3 regions of the Paenibacillus sp. MY03 genome follow, and region 2 is predicted to be linked to each of the others. Evidence: riboswitches for the same ligand, from Rfam matches in the RefSeq annotation. Region 2 holds a riboswitch; each other region holds the start of a gene.
What was found. Region 2 has a riboswitch for cyclic di-GMP ahead of B1748_RS30005 (transglutaminase-like domain-containing protein). Riboswitches for the same ligand answer to the same signal wherever they lie in the genome.
Positions count from the first base shown of each region.

Region 1: it holds a riboswitch for cyclic di-GMP, as region 2 does, so the genes downstream of both, B1748_RS34225 (pyridoxal phosphate-dependent decarboxylase family protein) here and B1748_RS30005 (transglutaminase-like domain-containing protein) in region 2, are expected to answer to the same signal.
Region 3: it holds a riboswitch for cyclic di-GMP, as region 2 does, so the genes downstream of both, B1748_RS36440 (response regulator transcription factor) here and B1748_RS30005 (transglutaminase-like domain-containing protein) in region 2, are expected to answer to the same signal.

Region 1 is NZ_MXQD01000074.1:24,944-29,194, forward strand. Features, by position in the region: gene B1748_RS34220 (methyl-accepting chemotaxis protein) at 1-829, opposite strand, end outside; gene B1748_RS34225 (pyridoxal phosphate-dependent decarboxylase family protein) at 810-2,492, opposite strand; cyclic di-GMP riboswitch class I at 2,585-2,671, opposite strand; gene B1748_RS34230 (sulfatase family protein) at 3,105-4,251, opposite strand, start outside.
Region 2 is NZ_MXQD01000053.1:517-4,767, reverse strand. Features, by position in the region: gene B1748_RS30015 (carbohydrate ABC transporter permease) at 1-784, opposite strand, end outside; gene B1748_RS30010 (ABC transporter permease) at 810-1,772, opposite strand; gene B1748_RS30005 (transglutaminase-like domain-containing protein) at 2,021-2,824, opposite strand; cyclic di-GMP riboswitch class I at 2,839-2,919, opposite strand; cyclic di-GMP riboswitch class I at 3,038-3,124, opposite strand; gene B1748_RS30000 (stalk domain-containing protein) at 3,652-4,251, opposite strand, start outside.
Region 3 is NZ_MXQD01000018.1:2,406-6,656, reverse strand. Features, by position in the region: gene B1748_RS17350 (glycoside hydrolase family 65 protein) at 1-968, shown strand, start outside; cyclic di-GMP riboswitch class I at 1,589-1,674, shown strand; gene B1748_RS36440 (response regulator transcription factor) at 1,743-2,462, shown strand; gene B1748_RS17340 (hypothetical protein) at 2,945-3,499, shown strand; gene B1748_RS17335 (hypothetical protein) at 3,635-4,045, shown strand.

The sequences.
Region 1 (4,251 bases), on a different contig from region 2:
GCGTTGACGATGCAATGACCTGCTGGATCAGCATCTTCAGGCTGTTAATCATAACCCCGAAGGCGACCCCTAACTTGCCGATCTCGTCCTTGCTGTCGATCGAGAACTGGCTCTGCATGTCGCCGGCCGCCACTCGTTCGGCAGCCGTCATCAGCCTGCGCAGCGGGTTCGTAATGATCCGGCTGATCAAGACGGCAATCGCGCTGCCGACTACGAGCACGATGACGGAGATGATGACCGTCGTCAGGTTAGAGCTGGCAGCTGTCTCGGGCACGACTGAAGCGGACAAGTCGATGCCGAGAATGCCATACGCGCCGCCCGTATTGTCCGTGAGCGGCATGAAGATGGATTTATGCGTACCGTATTCGTCCTCGTAGATCGGGCTGATCTTCGTTTGATTCTCGGCAATCGCCTCACGCATCTCTTCCGTAAATGGATACGGCGTACCATAATCGTCGGGAACGCCCGACAGGATCAGAATCCGTTCCACGCCCTGCGAGTTCGACAAAATATAGACGTTCTCCAAATGATGCTCCGCCTGAAGCTTCTCCAGCGTTTCTTTAATTACGGAATAACGGGGATCATCCGCGCTGGCAAGCTCGACATCGCTTCCCGGTATTGCCGTGAGCGCGTTGTAGACAATCTTGATATCCGTCTGCAGCCGCATGTCGAACTGCTCCAGCAGCTTCTCCGACAGATTGCGCTGCGACAGGTAGCCGGAGACGGCGAACGCCGCGCAGGTAACGATTAGCAGGCTCAGAATGCTGATTGCGATTTTGACCGAGAGATGTTCTCTATACCAATTGAAATTAAACAAGGATTTTCTCATGCTCTTTCTCCTTCATGGCTAACCTTTCATAGGCCGCATACGTTTCCGTGATCTTTTGCTTCAAGAAATCGACGATGGCAGCTACGTCCGATGTTTGCGTGTAAGGCGAGATGACGAACAGCTTGGACGCATATAACGCGACGTCGCCGTTGCGTTCCGCCGTCGGTACGTATAGATGTTTTTTCGTATCGCCGAAAAACATCTTCTCGCGGTCCCTGCCGAGAATCTCGAACAGCATCTCGTTGAGCCGGTTCTCGCGTTCGATCTCCCGCTTGGTCCGCAATCCCTCGCACTCTGCCGCGTAACCGTTTTTGCGGTCGGTATAGAGGCGGAACAAAGTAATCAAGCCGGGGTTATTCGGGTTGACGATGACCGCCTCCGGCACATCCGCGGAAAGCGTCTTGCGGAAGGCGATGTTGACTTCGACGAACTGGGCAAGCAGCTTCCGGTAGCCTTCGGCTCCGAAAGCCAGCAAGGCGCTCAAGATGCTGATGGAGCTGCCCATTCTGGAGCATTCCAGCGTGTAGCTCGTATGGTAGTCGCCGTAGCCGCGATGCCCTACATACGGAGTCTCGTCCGGCTCCAGATCGACCAGCTTCAAATCGGAGGCCTGTTTGACCAGAAACAAGCTGGTCGAGTATGGCGTCTGGCCAAGTTTCTGAAAGTCGAAGCAGAGCGAATCCGCCAAGCGCAAGTGCTGCATCCGCTCTCGGATCGCCGCAAGCGCGGCCAACGTCTCCTCTTCGAATTGCAGCGGGTTGCCCGCAAAGTCGTAGTCGTTAAAGAACGCGAAGAATCCGCCAAGCGCCGAATCCGCATGAATATGCGGCCTTCGCATGCCGTACTTTGCCGTCAGCGCCTCCGACGCGGCGGCAATCTCTTCGATGTTATCGATGCCCATGGCATCCGTCGTGGCCGTCGTCGCCACGATGTAGACCGGAACGCCGCCGCGAAGGATGACTTGCTCCATCTTCGCTTCGAGATCCCCCACGTCCATGGAACTGTCCTCGCGCGTGCGTACTTTAATAAGGTTGTTCGTGCCGAGTCCTGTCGCTTCCATCGACTTAAACAAGCTGTAGTGCGCCGCCTCGGAGCAAAAAGCAAACAAATTGTGAGGCACGCCTGCCTTCTTAATGGAAGCATCATGTTTGTTGACGGCGATGCGCAGCCCCGTAAAGATCGCTCCTTGACCGCCCCAAGTCGTATAACCGCCGCTCTCCGACGGATTGCAACCGATTAGATCCGACATCATTGCGACAACTCTAACCTCGGCCTCCGCGCCGGCAGGGCCGTATACATCCCACAGGTTATTGCCGTTTACCATAAACGCGGTTAACATGCCAAGGATGCCCGGCGTGCTCGCCATTGGCAAAATATTGGTCAAAAAATATTTGGTATGATACGGATGTCCATGCAGCAGCTTAAGCAGTTCGTCATTTACCTGGTCCAGCGGACGGCCGCCGTCCGGGATGCGGCTTGACGCCGTCAGCTCGCGATAGAAATGCTGCCCCCTCTCTTTTGTTCCTTTCAAATTAACGGCTTCGGGATCCTTTAACGCATCCACTCCTTCCACGATCTGCTTGACCAGCTCTATGAAATAATCTCTTTGCTGCAGGTTGCCGTCGTCGCTGGGAAATAAGGCACGAATATTCAAGTTCTCCATTCTCTCTACCTCTCTCCAATGTTTTTCTCTATGTTTTCTATAGGCAAAAAGAGGCATGCCTCTATGTGACCATAGGCATGCCTCCGTTAAAACTGTGCAACTGGCTGACATTTCCCCGTGAGAAGTAGTCCCTATAGCTTTGCGTCTCGCGCCTTTCGACGGATTTGCAGGTATATAGTTGTACAATGTGCCCAAATAATTTAGTAAACTTTGACAATGAATAGGAACATTCTACTACTAAACCGATCGGATATCAATAGTAGAAACTAGAGGATATTGTTAATTCCATTAAGAAATCATCAAATTGTCACATTCCTCCTGTTCGGTCAATGATTTCCCCAATATCCGAATCGTACATACTTGTCCCAGATAGATGCTGGCGGACTGCCGGCTGGAGCACGCAAGGAAGCTGGTCGGTTTGTGCGATTTTTCGTACACAGGAGGTCTTGGAAATCTATAAAGAGGTTCTATATCTGGGTAAGACGAAAGTGAATCCCATTCGCCACTATACTCTGCCAAGGGTAATATAGGATAGCAAAAAAACCTTTACCGTGTGCATTGGTTACCTTGCCATGCACGCGATAAAGGTTCTATTGATTTATGCAGCGACTATTAGTTCCACCCTACCGGACCGTCCCCCTGCTTCGCGAGGCGTTGGCCTGACGGCAGCGGCGCGGCGGGCTCGATATGCGGCAGCGTCTCGCCGGCCTCCGCCATGCGGCGGAGCAGCGCATCCCGCAGCCGGTCCGCCACGCCGCGGTGCGATTCTAACCCCGCCAGGTTGTTCAGCTCGTAGGGATCCGCGTATAAATCGTAGAGTTCCGTCTCCAGATAACGCCCCGCTCCCTCGTCGCGTTGCGGATGAGCCTGCGGAGCGGTGACTGCGTATTTCCAGCGATGCGTGCGGATGGCGCGCCCCACCTGGGATTCGCTGATCTGCACGAACACTTCGCTCGGCCAGTTCGCCACCCCTCCCCCTCTCAGCAGCGGCATGACCGAGCGGCCTTGCATATGCGCAGGCACGCCGAGGCCGCATGCGTCAAGCAGCGTCGGCGGCAAGTCGACGAGGCTGACAAGCTCGGGGATGCGCCCGCCTCGGGAGAACGGGCCGCCTCCGATTGCGGCCGGCACCCGGATCGAGCTGTCGTGGCAGGAGCGCTTGTATTCGTTGTTGCGCGTCTTGAAGTGCGAGCCGTGATCAGAGGTAAACACGATGATCGTCTCTTCCTCCAACGACAGGCTGCGCAAGGCGTCCATAACGCGGCCAAGCGCCTCGTCGAGCCGCTTCACCATCCCGTAATAGCCGGGCAAGTGCTGCGGTGCCGTGCCGACAAGGGATGCGAGGTCGGGCGGCGTCCATGCCGAAACGTATTTCCCGACCTCGGATTCCGGAGCCGGATAATCGTCCCTGTGATTTTGATGATGCGGCTCCAGGAAGGAGAGAAACAGGAAAAACGGATCGTTCTTATGCTTGTCGACATAGCGGATCGCCGCGTCCGCCAGAGCGTCTACCCGGTACCCCGGCAGCCTGACAGGTTGATTGCGTTCATCGTAAAGCAACGTCCGGTATGCATCGGACGTATGCTCCAAAGCATCGGCCGCAAGCCAGCTCTTGTAGCCGCCGCGCAGCTCTTCCGGTACCGGACTGTCTCGGGTAACGGCCAGATGCCACTTCCCGATATACCCCGTCTCATACCCCGCTTCGTTAAAATAATGCGCAAGAGTCGGCCATTCCGTGGACAGAGGTATTCCGTTCGTA
Region 2 (4,251 bases):
CGACCGCCGCCGCCCGGATGCTCTCCGGCGTTATGACCGCTTGGAGGACGCCTTCCCCGCGCAGCAGCTCCGTGCTGACCAGATCGATCATTTGGTACAGCTTTACCATAAGCGACAATTTATCCGTGCTTCGGATATAGATCAGCACGTTCATATAGGAGTTCCACCAGCCGACCGCATAGAACAGCGTTAGAGCCGCGATGACCGGCTTCGACAACGGCAGAATAATTCGCCACAGAATCGTAAACTCGCTCGCTCCGTCGATAGCCGCGGATTCCTCCAGCTCCTCCGGCAACCCCTCCAGGAACGATTTCATAACAAACATGTTGTAGGCACTAATAAGCGCGGGGAGCCATAATGACCAATAGGAGTTGACAAGACCAAGCGTATTGACGAGCAGGAAGTTCGGGATGAGCCCGCCGCTAAACAGCATCGTGAACAAAATCGCCATCAGCATGACATTCCGGCCCTTGAGCCTTGCCTTGGACAGCGGGTAAGCCGCCATAATCGTAAACAGCATATTAAGCGCGGTGCCTACCAGCGTAATGATTACCGTGTTCTTCATGGCGACGATCAGTTGACCGTCCCGAATCAAATTGTTGTAGGCGTCGAGATTAAATTCGATCGGCCACATAAACACTTCGCCCGCGTTGATCGCCCTGCTGCTGCTAAAGGACGTCGCGATAATATTGATAAAGGGAAACAAAGTCGCATAAGCGCATAACGCAAGGAAAATATAGTTGAGCCATCGAAACCAGGCTGGCGAGGAACTTCTTTCATTCATGTCCGATTACCTCCTGTCGTCCTTCTCACCATAGGCCCCTCTCTCCCATCGCCTTGATGATCCGGTTAACCGATACGACCAAAATCAAGGCAATCAGCGATTGGAACAGTCCGAGAGCCGTCGTATAGCTGTACTGCAAATTCACCAGGCCTCTCGTATACACAAAGGTGCTGATGACCTCCGCCACGCTTGTCACCGCGTCATTGCGAAGCGCATACACCTGCTCGAAGCCGACATCCATCATTTTGCCTACTTGCAAAATGAGCAGAATCGCGATCGTGCTGCGAATGCCGGGGAGCGTTACATGCCAGGTTTGCCGCAGCTTGCTTGCCCCGTCCATTCTTGCAGCCTCGTACAACGTCGGATCGATGGAAGCCATGGCGGCCAAATACAGGATCGTGCCGAAGCCGGCTTCCTTCCATATACCGGAGACGATAAAGCTGACGGGCCACCAAAGCTTGTCGGCCATAAAGTAGATCGGCTCCAGCCCGAAGCCCTTTAGCAAATAGTTGACGAACCCCGTGGACGGCGACAGTAACGCGATCACGATGCTGCCCAGCACGACCCAAGAAATGAAATGGGGAATATACAGCAAATTTTGCAATGTCCTCTTGTACCATTCCACGCGGACCTCGTTTAACAGGATGGCCAGCAGAATCGGCACGGGAAACGCGAATAGAAGGTGATACAAGTTCAACAAAAGCGTGTTTTTAAGCACGACATAGAACTCCCGGCTCGCAAACAGCTTCTCGAACTGCTCGAAGCCAACCCAGGGGCTGTTCCAAATGCCATCGGCCAGACGATAATTTTTGAACGCGATAATCTCGCCGAACATGGGAGCGTATTTAAACACGAGCAGATAAATGGCCACCGGCACAAGCAACATATAAAGAAAGCGATTTCGTGAAACTTGCTTCCAAAATGACGATTTTTTTCTAGCGGGCATTCCGGCTTCGGCAGGCAGTCCCGTCGGTTGCGGTATATTCATTTTCATGCGAGTCTCCTTTCGGTTTAAATGGTTATTGGCTAACCTGCACCCTTAAACTAGCACGGCATCGCCCGCTATTGAAATCACCACTTTTTACGGCGCTACGCCATATCCTTTTTTGGAGCACACGCTTTTTTTGAGATGCTACACCCTTTTCGCGATTTGCCCCTTATTACGCTCCGAATCCGGCTTAAACGCAAAAAAAGAGACCCGCTTCGCGAGTCTCCTTCTTCTTATGAACCTATATATTAGTACTGTTTGGTTTTCGTATACTTGGTTGCGTCCTTTGCAAATACGGTCGCTTTGTTGCTTTGCTTAATGCCTGCGTCCACTGTCGTATCCACGATGACCCACTTGCCGTTCAGATAAACCTCGTTCCATGCGTGGTAGACGTCTACATAATCGGAATCGCCCATGACCAGCTTGGTCGGAATATCAAGGCTTCTCAGCATTGCCGCGTATGTCGAAGCGTATCCGTAGCAGATCGCCTTCTTCGAAGCAAGCGTCTTGTCGATGCTCGGCAGGTAGTCGGAAGTGACGGTGTCCGCCAGAACCTTGTCATACGCGATATTTGCGATGATGTAGTTGTATACGGCTTTCGCTTTTTCTTCGTCCGTCGTTTTGCCCTTGGCCAGCTCCTTCGCTTTCGCAATGGCTTGGCTAGTGCTTGTCCAGCTTACATTTTGAACGGAATTAAGGTACACGACCTTCTCATCCTTGAGGTTCAACTTAACCGCTTGTTGCTTAACCGCTTTATACGAGGTGCCCGAGATGTTCTCCAGAAGCATGATCTTGTAATCGCCATTGCCGAGCTGCAGCGGGAGAGTCTCCGTTACGCGGCCTGTAGCCAGACTATACGTATAGTTTTCTTTGCCCTTCGCGATCATGACTTTCATCTTGACCTTCGGCTTTACGTCATAGGTTACCTTGACAATGCCTTGCGCCAATGCCGACGTGTCCAGCCAAGCAGCACCTGCATCAGCGGCCGATACAGCTTGTACCGATGTAAACAGCACGAATACCGATACAACCATCATAATGAATTTACGCATAACAAAAAACTCCTTTCGGTGGCCAGGCTGCCATCTGTTTAGAAGGCCCTATAGCTTTGCGTCCCTGCCTTTCGACAGGTTTGCCATTATCGTGTGAAGCTTTAGAGGTAGTCTCGGAGCTGAAAACCGAACTTTTTGACACGCAATAAGGTGTTCAATAAAGACCTATTGCCGTGCGATAAAGTCCTATAAACAACAAAAAAAGCCCAATCATTCGGTAGCTGGCTGTCATCAATCCATGGATTGGAAGACCCTGTAGCTTTGCGTCCCTGGCTTTCGCCAAGTTTGCCGTTATCGTGTCTCGCTTTTATAGTTCCATGTTACCACAATTTGCTAGAGTTGCAACCCTTTTTTCTGACAAATGGACGCTTGGTTCGATGCTGGCCTTCAACGCTCGTCAAACCGATTGAACAACATTGTCGCCTGAGAGAACACAAGCTTCTCGCAAAACTAGAAATTAGTAGTTTTAGCCCATATGAATAAGCATATTTTCCTAGTAAATAGGTAAAAAGTTTGATATTATTAGGAGAGTATGTAAGCGAGGTGATGGATATGTCCGGATATATAATGTTCACCGAATTAACGACACCGCTCAAGCTAATCGGTATTAGAATTTTTCGCGACGAGAACGGCCATTACTGGTACAAAGTCAGGAAGAACAGCCGCAAGCGGATCTTTTCTAAATTCTGATCAATCCCAGTTCCCATACATGCCCTGTCAGACGCAGAATCGATCGGCTCCGCAGCAGTACCGAACGGTTACATAGTCCAGACACAGCAAGAGAGGCTCCCGGGCTGCAAGCCCGGGAGCCTCTTCTCTTTTGTATCCTATAACATGGATTCCGCAAGCTTGCGGCCTGCTTCTAGCTCTTCTTCGAACTTGGTTCGATATTCGGCAAGGATAGCCGTGCTATGCCCGCCCGCCGTCAGCGCCGCCGAGGTGTCGGCAATGATGGTCTCGAAGTTGCCCGTACAAGTCGCTACCGCCGCTTGAATATCTGACTTTAGCTTCTTTTTGCCCGCTTCGCTCGTATCCGTATAGCTCAGCACGATTCCCGTCAGCGTAGATTCGCAGCTCGAACGCAAAGCGTACAGTTTGGATTCCGCACCCGAAGTAATCTGTGCATACGTCTGGTTCGCCGGCGTTCCTCCGCCAGGCGCGCCCCCTCCGCCGCCGTTGCCCGCTCCGGGAGCGCCGCCGCCCGTGCCGGAATTGCCATCTCCGGGTTTTCCGCCATTGTTCGATTCGCCATGCTCCGCCTGGTACGCCTTCGACTGTCCACTGACCGTTCTTGTCGCAGGATCCCAGTCAATCTTGGTGCCGAGCGACTCTGCCAGAAAGCGCAACGGCACGTAGATCGATCCATTGAGGATAAATAGGGATTGACCCTCCGGCAGCGCCTTCGCCTTGCCATTAAAGATCAGCGT
Region 3 (4,251 bases), on a different contig from region 2:
TATGGGATGCGGATTTATGGGTTTTTCGCGCAATTCTTCCCCTGTGGCCTCATTTAGCAAAACCGATAGTGGAATACAGACTTTCGACGTTAGAAAATGCTAGAATACACGCCGCTGATAATGGGTATCGCGGAGCGTGGTATCCTTGGGCGGCTAAGCCGGATGGTACTCCGAATTACCGACCCGAATACCGTGAAGAGATCCATAACAATGTCTGGATCGCACTATCCGCGTGGGAATACGCAAACTTCACCGACGATAAAGATTTTCTGGTGAAGGCTTGGCCTATGATTCGCGATATCGCGGATTTTTTCGTTTCCCGCGGCGAATGGGGAGATGATGGAGACTTTCATCTGTGCAACGTGCTCGGTCCAAACGAAGCAGTGGCGGAGTTCGGGCACCGCTTTTGCGATGATAATCATACTACGAATTTTGGAGCTACTAAAGTGTGGCAGGCGGCGGATGAATGCGCTCGGCGGCTAGGCAAAGTGCCTAATCCGGAATGGAACGAGTCGGCGGAGCGAATTTATTTAACGAATGCGGGGCTGGACGGAATCGTTCCCGAATACACGGGATACGCGGGCGAAGGCATTAAGCAGGCGGATTTCATCTTGAGTCTCTACCCGTTGGGTTTGGAAATGGGCAAACGGGAAGCGTTCGCCAACATAAGCTATTATCACGATAAAATTATGGCTTACGGACCTTTGATGAATGCACAGATCGAGAGTTGTCTGTTCATGCTATACGGTGACAAGGAGCTTGGACTCGAACATTTGTTCCGGGAATTCGGGAAGTACGTTCGTGGACCGCACTTTATTCCTTTCGAGGGACGAACGAACAACGTAGCGTATCTGCTTACTGGAATCGGCGGATTGCTTCAGGCACTTCTTTATGGCTACTACGGGAATTCCGCAAAACACGCGAAGGATTTTCCGACGATCGGAAAGGAAGGGGAGAACAACGGTTAGCCCGTGCATCGCGATCGTAGGTATTCTGAATATGGATATCGTATTGACGATAGATCACATGCTCCGGTAGGGCGAAAAAAGATAATAGAATTTCCAAATTTCAAGAAGTGTCATTTGGATTTTACGATCTTAATGGAAACATACATGAATTACGGAACATACATGAATTACGGAACGACTACTCGTCTGGTATTACAAACCATGAATAGCTGAAATCTAATAATAACAGCTTGTGGATGTGTCGTAGCCTTCGGGTTACTCGGTCAGAGTTTTGAAGAAGCGGAGTCACGCGGCGCGCTGACATTCGTCGTGACTTGGTTAGTCCAAGGCATTTCGAGGAATTGGATTCAGACAGACAACCCCGATAACCTGACTGCGTCGCGGCCGACTCCTCGTCAGGTTATCGGAAGCACTGTGGTCATTGCCAAAACTTGTATGGCTATTCTGTCAGGAGGGACGACAAACTTAAAATTCGTTTTCAGTACTGGGCCTGATGCGGAGTTGACTATGAGTTTGATGAAGCAATCGGGATCGATCTAACCGGGAATGTGATCGGCTACTGTGGTGGAATTTCGTTGAAGATGTTCCTTATACGAACCCTTTCTTGACCGACAATTACATATGGATAATGGCAAAACTGTCGAAAAGCAGCGACGCAAAGCCACGGGTCTTCTCACTATTTATGTGATGACAGCGGGTTACCCAATTGCCAAGCACGGCCTATATGGGTCGTGTTTTTTTTATTTGTTTATTTGGGAAACAGAGGAGAGTAATATGGTATTGGAAGCAAATATACAACGAGAATGTCCGATGATTTCCAAGAACAGCAATGAGAATATAAATGTTGTGTTAGTGGACCGAGATTTGGAATGGTGTTGCCGTTTTGCTAATTTACTCGAAACAGAGAGAGATATTCATCTCATAAATACTTCAGCTACAAAAGAAGAGGCAGTGCGAGCAAGTTTACAGCTAGACGTAGACGTAGTAGTGGTGAATGCAACACTCCAGTCGTCTGGACGCGATGGATTAGATGCAACAAAAGACATTCTCGCCGAAAGGGATGTTCCCGTCATTGCCGTTGCTTCCAGCGCAGACCCTGAAGTGATCGTCGAAGCAATTACAGTCGGGGCAGTGAACTTCATAAGCAAAGCCGATATTCAGGACATTATCATGGCGATTCGCGAAGCATATCGACATCGTCCATCTCTACACCCCAAAGCATCGAGGGTGCTCCGCGAGGAGTTTATCCGGTTGAAGCGCCAGGAATTTTGGTGTAAGTTGACTGCGACTGAGAAAGAAGTGCTGCAATTAATCGCTTGGGGTTACTCGCAGTCCAAGTTGATTCAGTTGATGGGTATTTCGCCTAATACAATGAAGACGCCCATTCGTCATATTAGTAGAAAGCTCGGCACGAAATCAATCAAAGAAGCAGCAGTTAAGGCGAGGCGGGTTGGACTCGAGAAACACATGGATAATAAGGAAAATGATGCATAGTGATGAATTTCGATCTGGTTCGACAAAATTCTAAAGCTTAGGGTGACTAAAAAATCATCCTGCCGGATCATAACGAAAATTAATAAAACTAGGAATAAGGAGGGATTGAAATAGAAAAAATGCCCACTGTGGTTAGGAGGGATATGTGGCAAAAGTAACTAAAAGATGAAGCATGGGATAGTTGTCTGTCAGGTGGAGAACGGGGGGACAAGCCCAGTGGTTCCTAATACACAATGCTTAAGTACATGCTATTGTACATAATAATTTTATTTATAAATTTGATAATGACAAGTGCAATAACTAATTAAATGAATATGAAAGAATTCAATAGACACCATATTCACGCATCGGGGTATTCACCCTCGGTCCGGCAGGAGATTTTGGCAGGGAAGCTGAATCAGCCGGACACATCCGACTATGTCGGACGTCGTGAATATACGAAACGTTATCGGAAATCCCCTAAATCAAATTTGGAGAACTTTATGAAGATAATCTATAAGATCTATTATGAGGAAGAGTTGAAGGCAGCAAATCTACTTCAATTAGAAAACGAGCATAATCAAATTTATGGTGAGTTTAATATTGTTTTTGGAAATCAATATTACCTTCCGTATCCAACAGAAGAAACAATAGGGAAGAATCCAGAGATCTTTTCAGAACTATTACTTACACATTTCGATCAACTGAATTTAGTCTGTATATCTTTAGATGAACAAGTTACAAATTATGTGGCTATTCGATACATTGAAAGTCCATGGGTATGGCTTGAATACAAAAGAGTAAATGATAGAGTATTTGTTTCAGAGATTTTTCATGAAGATGGTGGCCCCAATAGTTATGTTTCATTTGAAGAAGAATATTTTCAAAGATCTAAAAAAGAAAAAATTGCATGTATTCCATTGAATGAATTATTAGTTGAGGTCACTCGAAAAACTAACAGCTTTATTGAAGAACTCCAAAAGATTAATCCATTATTATCTGAAAGCAAAGCAATTAAATCATTTTTGAGTAACACAAGAAGAGGGGACATCCCATAACACCATATTCACTCATAGGGCATTCACCCTTAGTCCCAGTAGCGACTTCAGGAAGCTATTGCTGTGGACACACCCGACTTTGTCGGACGTCGTGAATATACGAAACGTTAGACGAAAATCCTTAAGGAGTGAAACATGAATAGAAAAAAACTTTATATTTCTTTGTCCTTATCTCTGTTCTTGGTCCTGTATATTTGGTTTTACATTTGGATACTTGCAAGTGTGAAAGATACGCTAAAGACAATTTATTTACATCCTGATCAAGATGCTCAAATCGAAGGGAAATACGTTGAACCTGAGCTAATGAATAAGTTTTTTAGACAAGGAATATATCCTTCTAGTTCAAATGATAAAATCAAATTTTCATTAAGTACTGGTAAAGCGCTGCACTTCTTTTTTATTGGAAAGGTATGGATTACATATAAATATGAAGGCATTGACAGTAGTTCAAATGAATCGAAATATGGATCTCATGCTCCAATAACATTAACCGTCAAATATTCAAAAGGGGTATGGAAGATAATTGATAAATATGAAAGACCGTAATGAATTTTGAATATAAGGCAAGAAGTCAGGTACTTCATCTAACACCATATTCACGCTTCGGGGCATACGCCCCTCGGTCCGGCAGAAGTAATTGGCAGTGAATTGAATCAACCGGATACATCCATCTCCCTAAGATAAGAGCTATCTAAGATGAATGTCGTTAATACCTGAACGTTATAAGAAATTGGCGAAGAACTTTTAGTTCA